Linked DNA regions of Acuticoccus sp. I52.16.1. The protein of the gene in region 1 interacts with the protein of each later gene in a pairwise test. Links are inferred from orthologs where the notes say so. Each region holds a gene or a part of one and is shown on either strand. Other genes may lie near its edges.

The links.
Region 2: the proteins of MRB58_RS07875 (region 1) and MRB58_RS17410 interact in binary tests that used the Escherichia coli proteins (3 or more experiments, as listed by UniProt). The link is inferred for Acuticoccus sp. I52.16.1 from one-to-one orthologs.

What each region holds. Positions count from the first base shown.
Region 1 is NZ_CP094828.1:1,739,457-1,748,846, forward strand. The notes cover bases 2,576-5,408. They hold MRB58_RS07875 (biosynthetic peptidoglycan transglycosylase), read left to right. Parts: upstream 2,576-3,568; coding sequence 3,569-4,249; downstream 4,250-5,408. Other genes in these bases: MRB58_RS07870 (polyprenyl synthetase family protein), read right to left, coding at 2,579-3,451; rpmF (50S ribosomal protein L32), read left to right, coding at 4,371-4,556; MRB58_RS07885 (hypothetical protein), read left to right, coding at 4,742-5,125; phaR (polyhydroxyalkanoate synthesis repressor PhaR), read right to left, coding at 5,241-5,408. Also shown: leuC (3-isopropylmalate dehydratase large subunit), read left to right, coding at 1-55; MRB58_RS07860 (NAD(P)/FAD-dependent oxidoreductase), read left to right, coding at 436-1,986; MRB58_RS07865 (hypothetical protein), read right to left, coding at 2,024-2,479; more of phaR, read right to left, coding at 5,409-5,843; MRB58_RS07895 (acetyl-CoA C-acetyltransferase), read left to right, coding at 6,107-7,291; MRB58_RS07900 (alpha/beta fold hydrolase), read left to right, coding at 7,397-7,663; phbB (acetoacetyl-CoA reductase), read left to right, coding at 7,772-8,494; MRB58_RS07910 (calcium/sodium antiporter), read right to left, coding at 8,544-9,390. UniProt on the Escherichia coli protein: Peptidoglycan polymerase that catalyzes glycan chain elongation from lipid-linked precursors. May play a role in peptidoglycan assembly during cell division in collaboration with other cell division proteins.
Region 2 is NZ_CP094828.1:3,872,836-3,877,503, reverse strand. What follows is about bases 1,670-4,668. They hold MRB58_RS17410 (penicillin-binding protein 2), read right to left. Parts: upstream 4,008-4,668; coding sequence 2,331-4,007; downstream 1,670-2,330. Other genes in these bases: rsmH (16S rRNA (cytosine(1402)-N(4))-methyltransferase RsmH), read right to left, coding at 4,333-4,668; MRB58_RS17405 (hypothetical protein), read right to left, coding at 4,004-4,333; MRB58_RS17415 (UDP-N-acetylmuramoyl-L-alanyl-D-glutamate--2,6-diaminopimelate ligase), read right to left, coding at 1,670-2,325. Outside these bases: murF (UDP-N-acetylmuramoyl-tripeptide--D-alanyl-D-alanine ligase), read right to left, coding at 1-901; more of MRB58_RS17415, read right to left, coding at 898-1,669. UniProt on the Escherichia coli protein: Essential cell division protein that catalyzes cross-linking of the peptidoglycan cell wall at the division septum. Required for localization of FtsN.

The DNA.
Region 1 (9,390 bases):
AATGGCCGCGGCCGCCGCCGTCGCCGGCCACTTCGTCGACGTGCGCAAGTTCTGATACCGCGCGGCCGCCGCGGCGGCCCGCCTTCGCGATCAGCCGGCCCGACGCGCACCGTCGGGCCGGCTTTTTCGTGGGCGGGCGACCGCGACGCCGCCGATGAGGGCGCCGTCATGAACACCGAGACGACGATCGTGCAGTCTACCGCGCGACATTCCGCCCATGTTCGGCCGAACCTGCGGCTCGCCGGCGGAACTTAGGCACGATCGTTCCGGGAACGGGAATCGGGTTGCCGCGCAGCGCGGCGGATCCCGGCCGGCGCGTCCACAAGAGGCGCAATTTTTGCGCTTCAGGTTTGAGTGCAACCCCAGGATGCGTTAGGCTCTCCATGGCGAGAGCGGCCCGCGACCGCCGGGCGGCCCGCCGCAGGGGGCACGACCATGGCGCACTCGCTCTTCTCCCGTCGCACGCAGCAGCTCTTCGGCCAGGCGCTCGCCGGTGCCCCGCAGCGCCCCCGCACCGGAGCGCTGACGCGGCGGCGGGTCCTGCAGCAGATGGCCGCCGCCTCGGTCCTCGCCGGCTCCGCCCCGCTCGCCCAGGCGCGCGCCCGCGGGGCGAGCGTGGCGGTCATCGGTGGCGGCCTCGCGGGACTTTCGGCGGCGTGGCACCCCCTCGCCGCAGGGCATGAGCCGGTGGTCTACGAGGCGTCGGGCCGGATCGGCGGGCGCGTGCGGTCCATGGTCGGCCTCGTGGCGGATGGAATCGTCACCGAGTTCGGCGGCCAATATATCAGCTCCGACCATGCCGACATGATCGCCCTGTCGCGCACCCTCGGCGTCCCCCTGGTCGACGTCGCGGCCAACGCCGCCGGCATCGCCGCACCCGAGACGGCCTATCACTTCGCCGGCCGCCGCCTCGACGAGGCAGAGGTGGCGCACGCCCTGGCCCCACTGGCGCGCCAGATCGCGGACGACGCCGCGCGCCTCGACGCCGATTGGGCGGGCCTCGCGCCGACGCTCGACGCCCGGTCGGTCGCCGAATATCTCGTCTGGCACAAGGACAAGATCAACGCCGAGGCGCTGGGCCTGGTGGCGGCGCTGATCCGGGCCGAATACGGAGTGGAGACCGGCAGCACCTCGGTGTTGGGCCTGATCGCGGCGCTCCCCGCGGTGACCGCCGGCTCGGTGGACCTGATGTCCGCACGCGACGAGATGTACATGGTCGAGGGGGGGAGCGAGGCGATCGTCCACGCGCTGGCGCGTCGGCTCGGCGACCGCATCGAGCGCGGCAAGCGCGCCGCCTTCATCGACGCGGAGGGCGACGGCCACCGCATCAATTTCACCGACGGCAGCGAGGTCGTCGTCGACGCGACGGTGCTGGCGATCCCCTTCCCGGCGATCGGCGGCATGCAGGTGCGCGTGCCGGTGCCGCGGATGCTGCCGGCGTTCGCCGCCTCCGTGCGGCTGGGGCGCAACGAGAAGGTCTTCGCCGGGTTCGACCGGCGCGCCTGGCAGCGACCGGACGGGTTCGCGCTGGACCTGTGGAGCGACGCCGGCGCCTCGGTCATGTGGGACGACGGCGTGCGCCAGCCCGGCCACACCAACAGCGGCATGACCTTCCTGATCGGCGGAGCCGAGACGCGCGACATCCACCGGTTCGGCCCCGAGGCGTTCGTGGCGGACACGCTGGCCGGCCTCGCGCGCGGCTTTCCGGGCATGGCGGAGGCCTACAACGGCCTCGCCGGCAATACCGCATGGCTGCGCACGCCCTGGCTGGGCGGCAGCTACACCAATCTGGGGCCGGGCCAGAAGACCCGCTTCGCCGAATGCTTCTGGACAGAGACGGCGAGCGGCGGGGTCGACAACGCCGTCATGCGGGATCGCCTCGCCTTCGCCGGCGAGCAGTATTCGGACGCCTACTACGGATACATGAACGGCGGCGCGCAGACCGGGCGCCTCGCCGCCCAGGCCGTCGCCGCCGCGCTGGCCTGATCGTCCGGCGCGGCGGCGTCCCGTCCCGGCCGGCGGGTCAGTAGCGGTAGCCGCAACGGTCGACCACGCGGACCTGCTTGCCGTAGGGCGTGCGCCGGACGACCCGCACACGGCATCCGTCGCGGCTGACGAACCGCGTCACCGTGGCATGGCCCGGCGGCCGCCGGTAGGGCGCCTTGCCGTAGGCGTAAGGCGGCCGCTTGTAGCCGTGCGGGCCGCCGCGGTGGCCATGGTGCTTGCCGCCCGCGTGGTGACCGCCGCGGTGGCCGCCTCCGTCGTGGTGGCCGCCCTTGTCGTGGTGACCGCCCTTGTGTCGCCCGCGGTCTCCGCCGCGGTACCCGCCGTGGCGGTCGCCGTCGTAGCCGGCGAGGGTCAGGCCGGCGCCGGCCGTGATCGCGGCGGCGGCTGCAGGCGCGCCGGGCGCCGCGGAAGCGGCGCAGAGCGGCAGTGCGGCCAGGACGGCGGTGGCGAGTGCGGTGCCGAGAAGCTTCATCGTCGGTCCTCCTGTTGGTGCGGGAGGACCTTCGCAGGCCGCGACTGAAGCGCCGCTGAGCCGACTGTTCAGCCCGACGTCAGGTTCCGCCGCCCGCCGTCACGACCGCCGCTCGGCGACGAAGCGGCACGCCTCGCGCAGCGGCGACGCCCGCCCGCCGAACGGCGCCAGCGCCTCGGACGCGGCCGCGACGATCTCCGTCAACCGCTGACGCGCCGCCTGCGGGCCGATCAGGCCGACGAGCGTCGCCTTGTCCGCCGCCGCGTCCTTGCCGACCTTCTTGCCGGTCTCCTCCGCCGTGCCCTCCACGTCGAGGAGGTCGTCGGCGAGCTGGAACGCCTCGCCCAGAAGCGTGCCGTAGCGGACGAGCGCGCGACGTTCGGCGGCCTCGGCGCGACCCAGCACCGCCCCCGCCTCGCAGGCGGCGACGATCAGCCTGCCGGTCTTCATCGCCTGCATGTCGCGGATCCCGTCCGCGTCGAGACCGAGGGCGTTGAGGTCGCGGTACTGGCCGCCGACCATCCCGGCGTTGCCCGAGGCGCGCGCCAGGAGGTGGGCGAGCGGACCGGCGAGGTCCGGCGGCACCGGCGGACCGGTGATGATCTCGAACGCGAGCGCCTGCAGGCCGTCGCCGACGAGGATCGCCGTCGCCTCGTCGTAGGCCTTGTGGACCGTCGGCTGGCCGCGGCGCAGGTCGTCGTCGTCCATCGCCGGCAGGTCGTCGTGGACGAGACTATAGGAGTGCAGACACTCGAACGCGGCGCCGACATGCTCGGCCGCGGCGACATCGGCGCCGAAGAGGGCGGCCGCTTCGAGGACGAGGAAGGGGCGGAAGCGCTTGCCCCCGGCGAGGGTCGCGTAGCGGGTGGCATCCTGCAGACGTCCCGGGATCGACGAGGTCGGCTGCAGCGTTTCGTCCAAGACCCGGTTCGTCGCCTCGGCAGCCGCGGCCAGCCGTGCGGCGAAATCCATCCTATCCTCCCTCGTCGTACGCGAGACATGATAGGCAAATGTTCGTCCCATCGCCATGGTCGCCACCGTCGCATATGTCCGGGGGGTGGATAGTATGCTGCCGGCGAGGGAGATCGAATGCGGCCGATCCTGAAGGCGCTCGGGGCCGTCATGGTGACCGTGGTCCTGATCCCGCTGATCCTCACGCTGGCCTACGGCGTCAAGGACCCGCCGTCGCTCGCTATCTGGCGCCGCCAGGCCGACGGCGACACGGTGGTGCAGACATGGATCCCGCTGACGGAAATGTCACCGGAGCTGGTGCGGGGCGTCATCATGGCCGAGGACGCGCGCTTCTGCCTGCACTGGGGCATCGACCTGCGGCAGATGCGGCTGGTGGTGAAAGAGGCGATCGCCGGCGAGGCACCGCGCGGGGCGAGCACGATCACGATGCAGGTGATCAAGAACCTCTTCCTCTGGCCGGAGCGCAGCTACCTGCGCAAGGCGATCGAGGTGCCGTTGGCCCTATGGATGGACCTCGTCCTGTCGAAGGACCGGATCCTGGAGATCTACCTCAACACGGCGCAGTTCACCGGCTCGGCCTACGGGGTCGAGGCCGCGGCACAGCAGGCGTTCGGCCGCAGCGCCGCGGATCTGACGCGTGACGAGGCGCTGGCGCTGGCGACCGTCCTGCCGGCGCCGGCCGCCCGGAACGCGGCCCGTCCCTCGAAGCGCCAGCGTGCCGTGATCGCGCATGTCGAAAGGGAGCTTGACCGCGCGCCGTGGGTGTTTACATGTCTGGCGGCGCCCTTTCGCCCGTGAGGGCGGTTGCGTCGTCGCGCGCGAGCCTGTATTGGCTCCGCTTCTGGCGGTTTTATCCGCCTCCCGACATTCTTGAGACGAGCCCCGCGCTATGGGTTGCGCGGTATTTGGAGTTTCGACCATGGCTGTGCCGAAGCGCAAGACCTCCAGCATGAAGCGTGGCTTCCGCCGTTCTGCGGACGCGCTGAAGGCACCGACGTACGTCGAGGACAAGGACTCGGGCGAGCTGCGCCGCCCGCATCACATCGATTTGAAGACCGGCCGCTATCGGGGCCGCCAAGTCCTGACGCAGAAGAGCGACGACTAAGCCGTTTCGGCACGGGAGCGCCGGCCGACCGTTCCGACGTCGGCCGATGGAACCGATCCCGCCTTGCGGTGCTTGATCCTTTGGTAACGCTCGACCAAACGAGCGTATGAAATGATCGCAAGGCAGTTCCAATGGGCCTCTTCCCGTTTTCTCTCGTTCCGCTCGTCCTGTATGTCTTTGCGGGATTGTTCCTGTACCAGCAGCCGCTGGTCGCACCGAACGCGGGCGATCCGAACGTCATCCCGTTCTGGAGCAACACCGTCGTCGACGTGACGCTGGTATCGGGCCAGGAGTGGACGCTCAGCTATAGCGACCTGCTGATCGGCTTCGCTGTGATCCTGCTGCTGTTCAGCATCCTGCGGACGGCCAGCAAGAGCCGCATGACCGTGCTCGGCAACATGGTGATGGTGCTCGTCCTGTGCGTCTACATCGTCATGTTCCTGACGGTGGAGTTCGCCGGCACGTCGACCTTCTTCCTGCTGACGATGGTGGCGCTGGTGGACACCTTGGCGACGGTGTCGGTGTCGCTGGTGTCGTCGCACAGCAACGTCGAGGCTGTGCCGGACTGACCGGCGACGAGCCGACACGGATCTGCGAAGGGCTGGCGCCAGGCGTGCCGGCCCTTTCGCGTTTGTGCGTCTGCTCCGATCCTCGCCCCGCCGGCGGAGGGGGTTGCGGAAGCGGCTACTCGCCGGGCCGGCGGGCCGGGGCGGGCGCGTCCTCCGCCTCGTCGCGCGAGAGCGATTCCATACGCGCCTGGAGGTTGGCGAGCTCGGCCCGCAGGGCCTTCACGTCGGCGGCGAGGTTCTCCGGCGACTGCGCCTGAGGGGCGGCCTCCGGGGTGAAGGGCATGAACATGCGCATCGAGCGCTGGAACATGTCCATGTTGCGCCGCACCTGATCCTCGACGACCGAGAAGGCCCCCTCGCCCACCGCCTCGCTCCACTGCTGACGCAGCCTCTCCTGCTCGCGCGCGAAGGAGGCGAGCGAGTGCTCCAGGTAGGTGGGGACGATCGTCTGCATCCGGCCGTCGTAGAACGTGATCAGCTGGCGCAGAAACGCGATCGGCAGCAATCCGCCGCCTTTGCTCTCCGCGTCGAAGATGATCTGGCCGAGGACACCACGAGTGATATCCTCCCCGGACTTGGCGTCCAGAACGACGAAGTCCTCGCCGGAGCGCACCATCTCGGCCAGATCGTCCAGCGTGACGTAGGCGCTGGTTCCGGTGTGATACAGGCGCCGATTGGCGTACTTTTTGATGACCGTCGAAGTCTTTTCGAGTGTCATCGCTACCTCGTGAAGACGGGATATGTTGTCGGCGCACAGCCGGCCCACGCCCGCGGGAATGGGTGACGGACCCCTGCGTATGCCTTGAACCTCGGCAACTTAAGGGCAAACGCCGCGCTGCACCAGAGAAATTGCTGCGATTGCGAACGCCCCGCGTTCCGAGGCATTGGTTGACAGCACACGGATGCGGGTTCTTGAGTTCCCGCACAATTTGAAAAGAACGGCCGCCCCTGCGCGCGCGGCCGAGGAAGAGGAGACCTGACATGGCTGACGACAGCGTCGTGATCGCCAGCGCCGCCCGCACTCCCGTGGGCGCGTTCAGCGGATCGTTCGCCACCGTAGCGGCTGCCGATCTCGGCGCCATCGCCATCGGTGGTGCGTTGGAGCGGGCTGGCGTCTCGCCGGACGAGGTAGACGAGGTGATCCTCGGCCAGGTGCTGACCGCCGGCTGCGGCATGAACCCCGCCCGTCAGGCCGCGATGACCGCGGGCATCCCCAAGGAGAAGACCGCCTGGCTCCTCAACCAGGTGTGCGGCTCGGGCCTGCGCTCGGTGTGTCTCGGCATGCAGCAGATCCTGACCGGCGATGCCGACATCATCGTCGCCGGCGGCCAGGAGAACATGACCCTGTCGCCCCACGCCGCGCACCTGCGCGCCGGCCACAAGATGGGCGACATGAAGTTCATCGACACGATGATCAAGGACGGCCTCTGGGACGCCTTCAACGGCTACCACATGGGCGGCACCGCCGAGAACGTCGCCCGCGAGTGGCAGATCACCCGTGAGGCGCAGGACGAGTTCGCGGTGAAGTCGCAGAACAAGGCCGAGGCGGCGCAGAAGGCCGGCAAATTCGTGGACGAGATCGTCCCCGTCACGGTGAAGGGCCGCAAGGGCGACACCGTGGTCGACGCGGACGAGTATATCCGCCACGGCGCCACGATCGAGAGCGTTGGCAAGCTGCGCCCGGCGTTCGACAAGGACGGCACCGTGACCGCGGGCAACGCCTCCGGCATCAACGACGGCGCCTCGGCGATGGTGCTGATGAGCGAGGCGAACGCGGCCAAGCGCGGCATCACGCCGATGGCACGCATCGTCTCCTGGGCGACCGCGGGCGTCGACCCGAAGGTGATGGGCACCGGGCCGATCCCCGCCTCGAAGAAGGCGCTGCAGAAGGCCGGCTGGTCGGTCTCCGACCTCGACCTCGTGGAGGCCAACGAGGCGTTCGCCGCTCAGGCCTGCGCGGTCAACAAGGACATGGGCTGGGCCGACGACATCGTGAACGTCAACGGCGGCGCGATCGCCATCGGCCACCCGATCGGCGCATCCGGCAACCGCGTGCTGACGACGCTGCTCTTCGAGATGAAGCGCCGCGGCGCCAAGAAGGGCCTCGCCACGCTGTGCATCGGCGGCGGCATGGGCGTCGCCCTGTGCGTCGAGAGCCTGAACTGAGATCCGGGCTTGCCCTTTACGCTCGACGAGACCGTCGCGACGCGCGCAGGCGCCGTCGCGGCGGTCCGCTGAGGTGACGGCCCGGATCTCGACGCGCACGGCCGCATCGCCTTCTACAAGCAGTTCACCCAGGCGGACGAGCGGTATACCGCCGAAGTCGAGCCCCTCTTCGAGGCGATACGCTGCCCCACGGCGATTTTCTGGGGAGTGGACGATCCGTGGATTCCGCTCGCTCGCGGCGAGGCGCTGAAAGCCTTGATCCCGCACGCCGATTTCGTACGCATCGAAAACGCCGGGCATCTCCCCCAACTCGCGGCGCCCGAGATTGTGGCAAAGAACACCCTTAAGTTTATGGAACCGCTATCGCGCTGACCAACTTTCCTTTTTCCTGGGCCTGGGCGATTGACGCACCTCATTGTCAAACGTCATGAATTCAGGACAAACAGATCCGCGCAGCGGACGATTCATGGGGAGGAAACGATGGCACGCGTTGCATTGGTAACGGGTGGAACGCGCGGAATTGGCGCGGCCATATCGAAAGCTCTGAAAGCCGCTGGTCATACCGTCGTGGCGAACTACGCCGGAAACGACGAAAAGGCGAACGCCTTCAAGGATGAAACCGGGATCCACGTCGAAAAGTTCGACGTCGGCGACCCGGCGATGTGCGAGTCCCGGCTCGCCAGCATTCAGGAAAGCGTCGGGCCGATCGACATCGTCGTGAACAACGCCGGGATCACCCGCGACGGCACCTTCCACCGCATGTCGTGGGAGCAGTGGAAGGCCGTGATCGACACCAACCTCGGGTCGATGTTCGCGGTCACGCGCCCGCTCATCAACGGCATGCGCGACCGTGGCTTCGGCCGCGTCATCAATATCTCCTCGATCAACGGCCAGAAGGGGCAGATGGGGCAGGCCAACTATTCTGCCGCCAAGGCCGGCGTGATCGGCTTTACCAAGGCGCTGGCGCAGGAGAACGCCCGGAAGGGCATCACCGTCAACGCCATCGCCCCCGGCTATATCGATACCGACATGGTCGCCGCCGTGCCCGAGAAGGTGCTGGAGGGGATCGTCGCCGGCATCCCGGTCGGGCGCCTCGGCAAGGCGGACGAGATCGGCGCGCTCTGCGTCTACCTCTCCTCCGACTCCGCCGCGTTCATGACCGGCTCGACGCTCACCATCAACGGCGGCCAGTACATCACCTGACCGCCCGAGGGGCCGCGCGCGGCCCCTCGTCGCCGCCTCGGCGGGGGGCTCAGGTGGTGCCGCCCATCGTCGTCTGGAAGGCGATGTAGCCGGCGTAGAGCAGCACCAGCAGCCCGCCCTCCCACCGGGTGACGCGCTGGCCGGTCGCCACCACGATCACCAGCAGCACCGAGATCGCCACCATCAGCGGGATATCGAACGCCTGCATCCCGGGCGACACCGGGACCGGCTGGACCACCGCGGTCAGACCGCCGATGCCGATGGTGTTGTAGACGTTCGAGCCCAGCACGTTGCCCAGCGCGATCTCCGACTGCTTGCGCAAGGCCGCGATGATCGACGTCGCGAGTTCGGGCAGCGAGGTGCCGACCGCGACCATCGTCAGGCCGATGACCTCCTCGGACACCCCGTAGCGCTCGGCCAGTTCCACCGAGCCGGACACCAGGTACTCCGCGCCGATGATGACGCCGGCGAGCCCCAGCGCCACGAAGAGGAGCGACAGGCCGAACGGCGTGCCCGCCTCGGCCGGGACCTCCTGCGCCTTGGCCGCGGACTTGCGGTCCGAGCGGATGGTGTAGACGATGTAGCAGATCAGCGCGATGACGAAGACCGAGCCGGCGAGACGGGTGAACTCGCCCGTCATCGCGACGCCCATGAAGGCGACCGCGGTGACGATGACCAGCGAGCCGTCGCGCAAGACCGCGGTGCGGCTGGTGAGGAACGGCCGCATCAGCGCCGCGGCGCCCAGGATCAGCAGGATATTGGCGATATTGGAGCCGACGATGTTGCCGACTGCGATCCCCGGCGAGCCGCGCAGCGCGGCCGCCACGCAGGTGACCAGCTCCGGCGCGGACGTGCCGAACCCGACAATCACGACGCCGACCACCAAGGGCGACATG
Region 2 (4,668 bases), 2.1 Mb from region 1 along the record:
CGGCGACGTCCCAGCCCGCCACGGACAGCGCCGCCAGCACCGCCAGCGCGTTGTTGGCGACATGCGGCGCGGGATCCGACAGCACGAAGTAAATCGTCTCGCCGAAGACGTCGGCGACGGCATTGCCCTCGGCGTCCAGCGAGGTCAGCGTCACGTCGCCGCCGGCGCCGAAGCGCACCACCTCGGCGCCCGCCGCGCTCGCGGCCTCGGCCATTCGCTCGGTGTGCGCGTTGTCCGCCGGGATGATGGCGACGCCGCCGTCTTCGAGGCCGCTGAAGATCTCGGCCTTGGCATCGGCGATCGCGGCGACGCTGTCGAAGAATTCCAGATGGACCGCGGCGACCTGGGTGATGATCGCGATCGTCGGGCGCACCATCCGGGTCAACGGCGTGATCTCGCCGGCGTGGTTCATGCCGATCTCGAAGATCGCGGCGTCGACGTCGCCGGGCATCCGCGCCAGGCTCAGCGGCACGCCCCAGTGATTGTTGTAAGAGGCGGCGGAGGCGTGCACGGGGCCGCCGCTGGCGAAGGCGAGCCGCAGCATCTCCTTGGTGCCCGTCTTGCCGACCGATCCGGTGACGGCCACCACCGGCGTCCCCCCTGCGAGCCGCCCGCGCGCCGCGACGCCGACCCGCCCGAGCGCGGCCAGCACGTCGTCGACCCGCACGCACGGGGCGGCCTCGCCGTGCGAGATCACCGCCGCGGCGGCACCGGCGCCGAGCGCCGCGGGCACGAATTGGTGGGCGTCCATCGTCACGCCGACGATGGCGAAGAAGGCTTCGCCCGGTTGCAGGGTACGGGTATCGATGGAGATGCCCGTCACGTCGGTGTCGCGCGGTGCGCCGGAGAGGCTGCCCTGCGCGGCGTCGGCCAGTTCGCCGAGGGTCCAGATGGCTGTCATAGCGCCGCTATAGCCGCCCTGACGGCGGAATGGTCGCTGAACGGGATCACCCGATCGCCGACATATTGTCCCTGCTCGTGGCCCTTGCCGGCCACCACGAGGGCGTCGCCTTCGCCGAGCATCGCCACTGCCGCGGCGATCGCCTCGCCCCGGTCCGCGATCTCGATCGCATCGGGCACCCCGGAGCGGACCGCCGCACGAATGGCGGCGGGATCCTCGCTCCGGGGATTGTCGTCGGTCACGATCACGACGTCGGCGATCGCCGCCGCCGCCTTCCCCATCAGGGGTCGCTTTCCGGGGTCACGGTCCCCGCCCGCTCCGACGACAATGACAAGTCTGCCCGACACATCCGAACGTAGCGCGGTGAGCGCGGCGGTGATTGCGTCAGGCTTGTGGGCGTAGTCGACGAAGACCGGCGCCCCGTTGGCACGGCCGACGAGTTCCAGCCGCCCCGGCGCGCCCTTCAGGTGCGCCAGCGCCGCCACCGCCTCGGCCTCCGGCACGCCGGAGACGATGGCGAGGCCCGCCGCGACCAGCGCGTTGTCGATCTGGAACTCGCCGATCAGCGGCAGGTCGACCTCGTGCCGCGCCATGCCCTGGAGGACGAGGTGCGCCCCCGTCCCGGTGCGCGTCGCCGTCACCAGTGTGAGGCCGGACCCGTGTCGACCCACCGTGTACGCTTCGGCCGCGACGGCGAGCACCGCGTCCGCCCCCGGCGCGTCCGGGTTGACGACGGTCATGGTGGCGTCGGGCTGCAGCGTCTCGAACAGGCGCAGCTTGGCCGCGAGGTAGGCCTCGGGCGTGGCGTGATAGTCGAGATGGTCGCGGCCGATGTTGGTGAAGGCGGACGCGGTCAGCCGCGCCCCGTCGAGCCGGCGCTGGTCGATGCCGTGGCTCGAGGCCTCCAGCGCGACGTGCGTCACCCCGTCGTGCGCCAGCGCGGCGAGGCGGCCGGCGAGCGCGACCGGATCGGGCGTGGTCAACCCTCCCGGCACGTCCACCGCGCCGCGAATTCCGATCGTGCCGATGGAGACCGCCTTGTGGCCCGCGCGAGCGAAGATCTGCCGTGTGAACTCGGCGACCGAGGTCTTGCCCGCCGTACCCGTGACGGCGACGACGACGTCCGGCTGCGGCCCCGCCAGGGTCGCGGCCATCACCGCCAAACGGCGGCGCGGATCGGCATCGCGCAGCACCGGCACGTCGCCGGCCGCCCCGGCCGGCACCTCGGCCTCCGCCGCGACCAGAACGGCGACCGCCCCCGCCGCGACCGCATCGGCGATGAAGGCCGTCCCGTCGAGCCGTGCGCCCTTGAGCGCCGCGAACAGCACGCCGGGGCCGACGCGGCGCGAATCCGCCGTCACGCCGACGATGTCGAGCGCGGGGTCGGCTCCGATCAGGTCCGGCGCGAGGTCGCCGAGCCGCATGGCATCTACTCCTGGTAGGCGACGGTGATGGCGCGCTCGACCGCCTCGTTCTCGGGGAAGCGCGGCTCGACGTGCAGCATCGGGCCGACGCGCGAGATGACGTTGGCCACCGTCGGCGCGGCGTTCCAGCCGGCGGTCGCGTAGTGCTTGCCCTCTTCCGGCTTCGGCTCGTCGAGCACGACCAGGACCACGTACTGCGGGTCGTCGATCGGGAAGGCGGCGAGGTAGGAGTTGAAGCGCTTGTTCTTGTTGTAGCCGCCCTTGGAGGCCTTCTCGGCCGTGCCGGTCTTGCCGCCGACGCTGTAGCCGGGCACCAGCGCGCTGCGGCCCGACCCTTCCTCGCCGTTCAGCTTGAAGAGCGCGCGCATCTGCTGCGAGGCCTGCGGCGAGATCACCCGGCGGCCGATGCGCATCGTTTCCGCCTCGGAGCGCGGGTAGAAGGTCGGCGGCGCGTAGATGCCGCCGTTGATCATCGCCGCGGCGGCGACCGCGGTGTGCATCGGCGTCACCGAGATGCCGTGACCGAACGAGGTCGTCGCCTGGGTGATCTTGGGCCAGGACGAGGGCACCAGCGGCATCGCCGCCTCCGGTAGCTCCGACTCCAGCCGGTCGAGGAAGCCGAAGGACTTGAAGTAGGCCTTCTGCCGCTCCGGCCCGAGCATCAGCGCGATGCGCGAGGAGCCGATGTTGGAGGAGTATTGGAACACCTCCGCCGCCGTCAGCACGCGGTTCTTGCCGTGGAAGTCGCCGATGGCGTACTTGCCGATCTGGAGCTTGCCGCGCGCGTCGATCCGGCTCGACGGGGTGATGATGCCCGAATCGAGGCCCATCGCCAGGGTGAAGGTCTTGAACACCGAGCCCATCTCGTAGACGCCGGCCATGGCGCGGTTCATCCGCACCTCCTCCAGCGCCTGGGCGGGGTCGTTGGGGTCGTAGTCCGGCAGCGAGGTCATCGCGACGACTTCCATCGTCTTGGCGTCGAGGATGATCCCGATGGCCGCCAGCGCCTGGTAGCGCTCGATGGCGCGCGACAGCTCGTCCCGCACCGCATGCTGCACGCGAAGGTCCACCGAGAGCCGCACCGGCGCCAGGTCCCGCCCCTTGCGCGCGAGACCCGTCAGCTGCAACGCCGAAAGGCCGCCGCCGTCGATCGTCTTCTCCATACCCGCGATGCCGGCATTGTCGATGTTGGTGTGGCCGACGATGTGGCCCACCGTCGAGCCGCCGGGATAAAAGCGTTTCGTCTCGGTCAGGAAACCGATGCCGGGGATGCCCAGGTTGTGCACCGCCTCGCGCTTGCGGCCGGAAACCTCGCGCTGCAACCAGATGAAGCCGCGATCGGTCGACAGCTCTTCGCGCAGCTTGTCGGCGTTCAGCTCCGGGATCTCGCGCGTCAGCAGGTCCACCGCCTCGTCGACGTCGGTGATGTTGCGCGGCTCGGCGTAGAGCGACGCGGTGGCGAGGTCGGTCGCCAGCACTTCGCCGTTGCGGTCGACGATGTCGGGCCGGGCGGCCTGGACATCGTCCTGCGGCGAGGCGGCGTAGAGCGAGGCGGCGACGGCGGGGGCCGACGCCAGCGTGACGAGGCGCGCCGAGATGACGCCGAGGATCGCGACGCAACCCAGGAGGAGGAGCGCGATGCGCCCGCGGGACCCGTCGTTGCGAACTGAACTGCGCCTCATTCCTCGCCCCCCTTCCTGTTCTCGCGAATGGCCGCGGCGACGTCGCGCACCGTGGCGATCTGCTTGCCCTCGATCGGCTTCAGCCGCAGGACGTCTGCGTGCCGGTCGACCAGGGCCTGCAGGCGCTGCGGATTGTCGAGTGCGCCCCACTCGGCCCTAAGTTCGCTGATTCTCTGCTGCTCGGCGGCAATCTTTCGATTCAGTTCACGGATTGCGAACGCATCGCGCTCTGCCTCCTTCTTCATCACGAAGACGGCGGCCGCGCTGACGGTCGCGGTCGAGATGGCGAGGACGAGGGCCGCGAAGCGGACCGGGCGCTTCATCATCAGATCCCTTTCAGCCGAACGTTCGGAACGAGGGCGGTGAGGTCGAGTGGGAGGGCCGGCGCGTCGGTGCGCGTGGCGGCACGCAGCTTGGCCGAGCGGGCGCGCGGATTGCGGGCGGCCTCCGCCTCGCCGGCCGACAACGCCCGCTTGGCCGACGGCGCGAAGCTCGCCGCGGGACCGGAGACGACCGGCATGTGGCGCGAGCCGCCGCCGGCGCCGGCGCGTTCGGCGAGGAAGCGCTTCACGATGCGGTCCTCCAGCGAGTGGAAGGCGACGACGACGAGGCGGCCGCCGTTGGACAGGATGCGTTCGGCGGCGGCGAGGCCGCGGGCGAG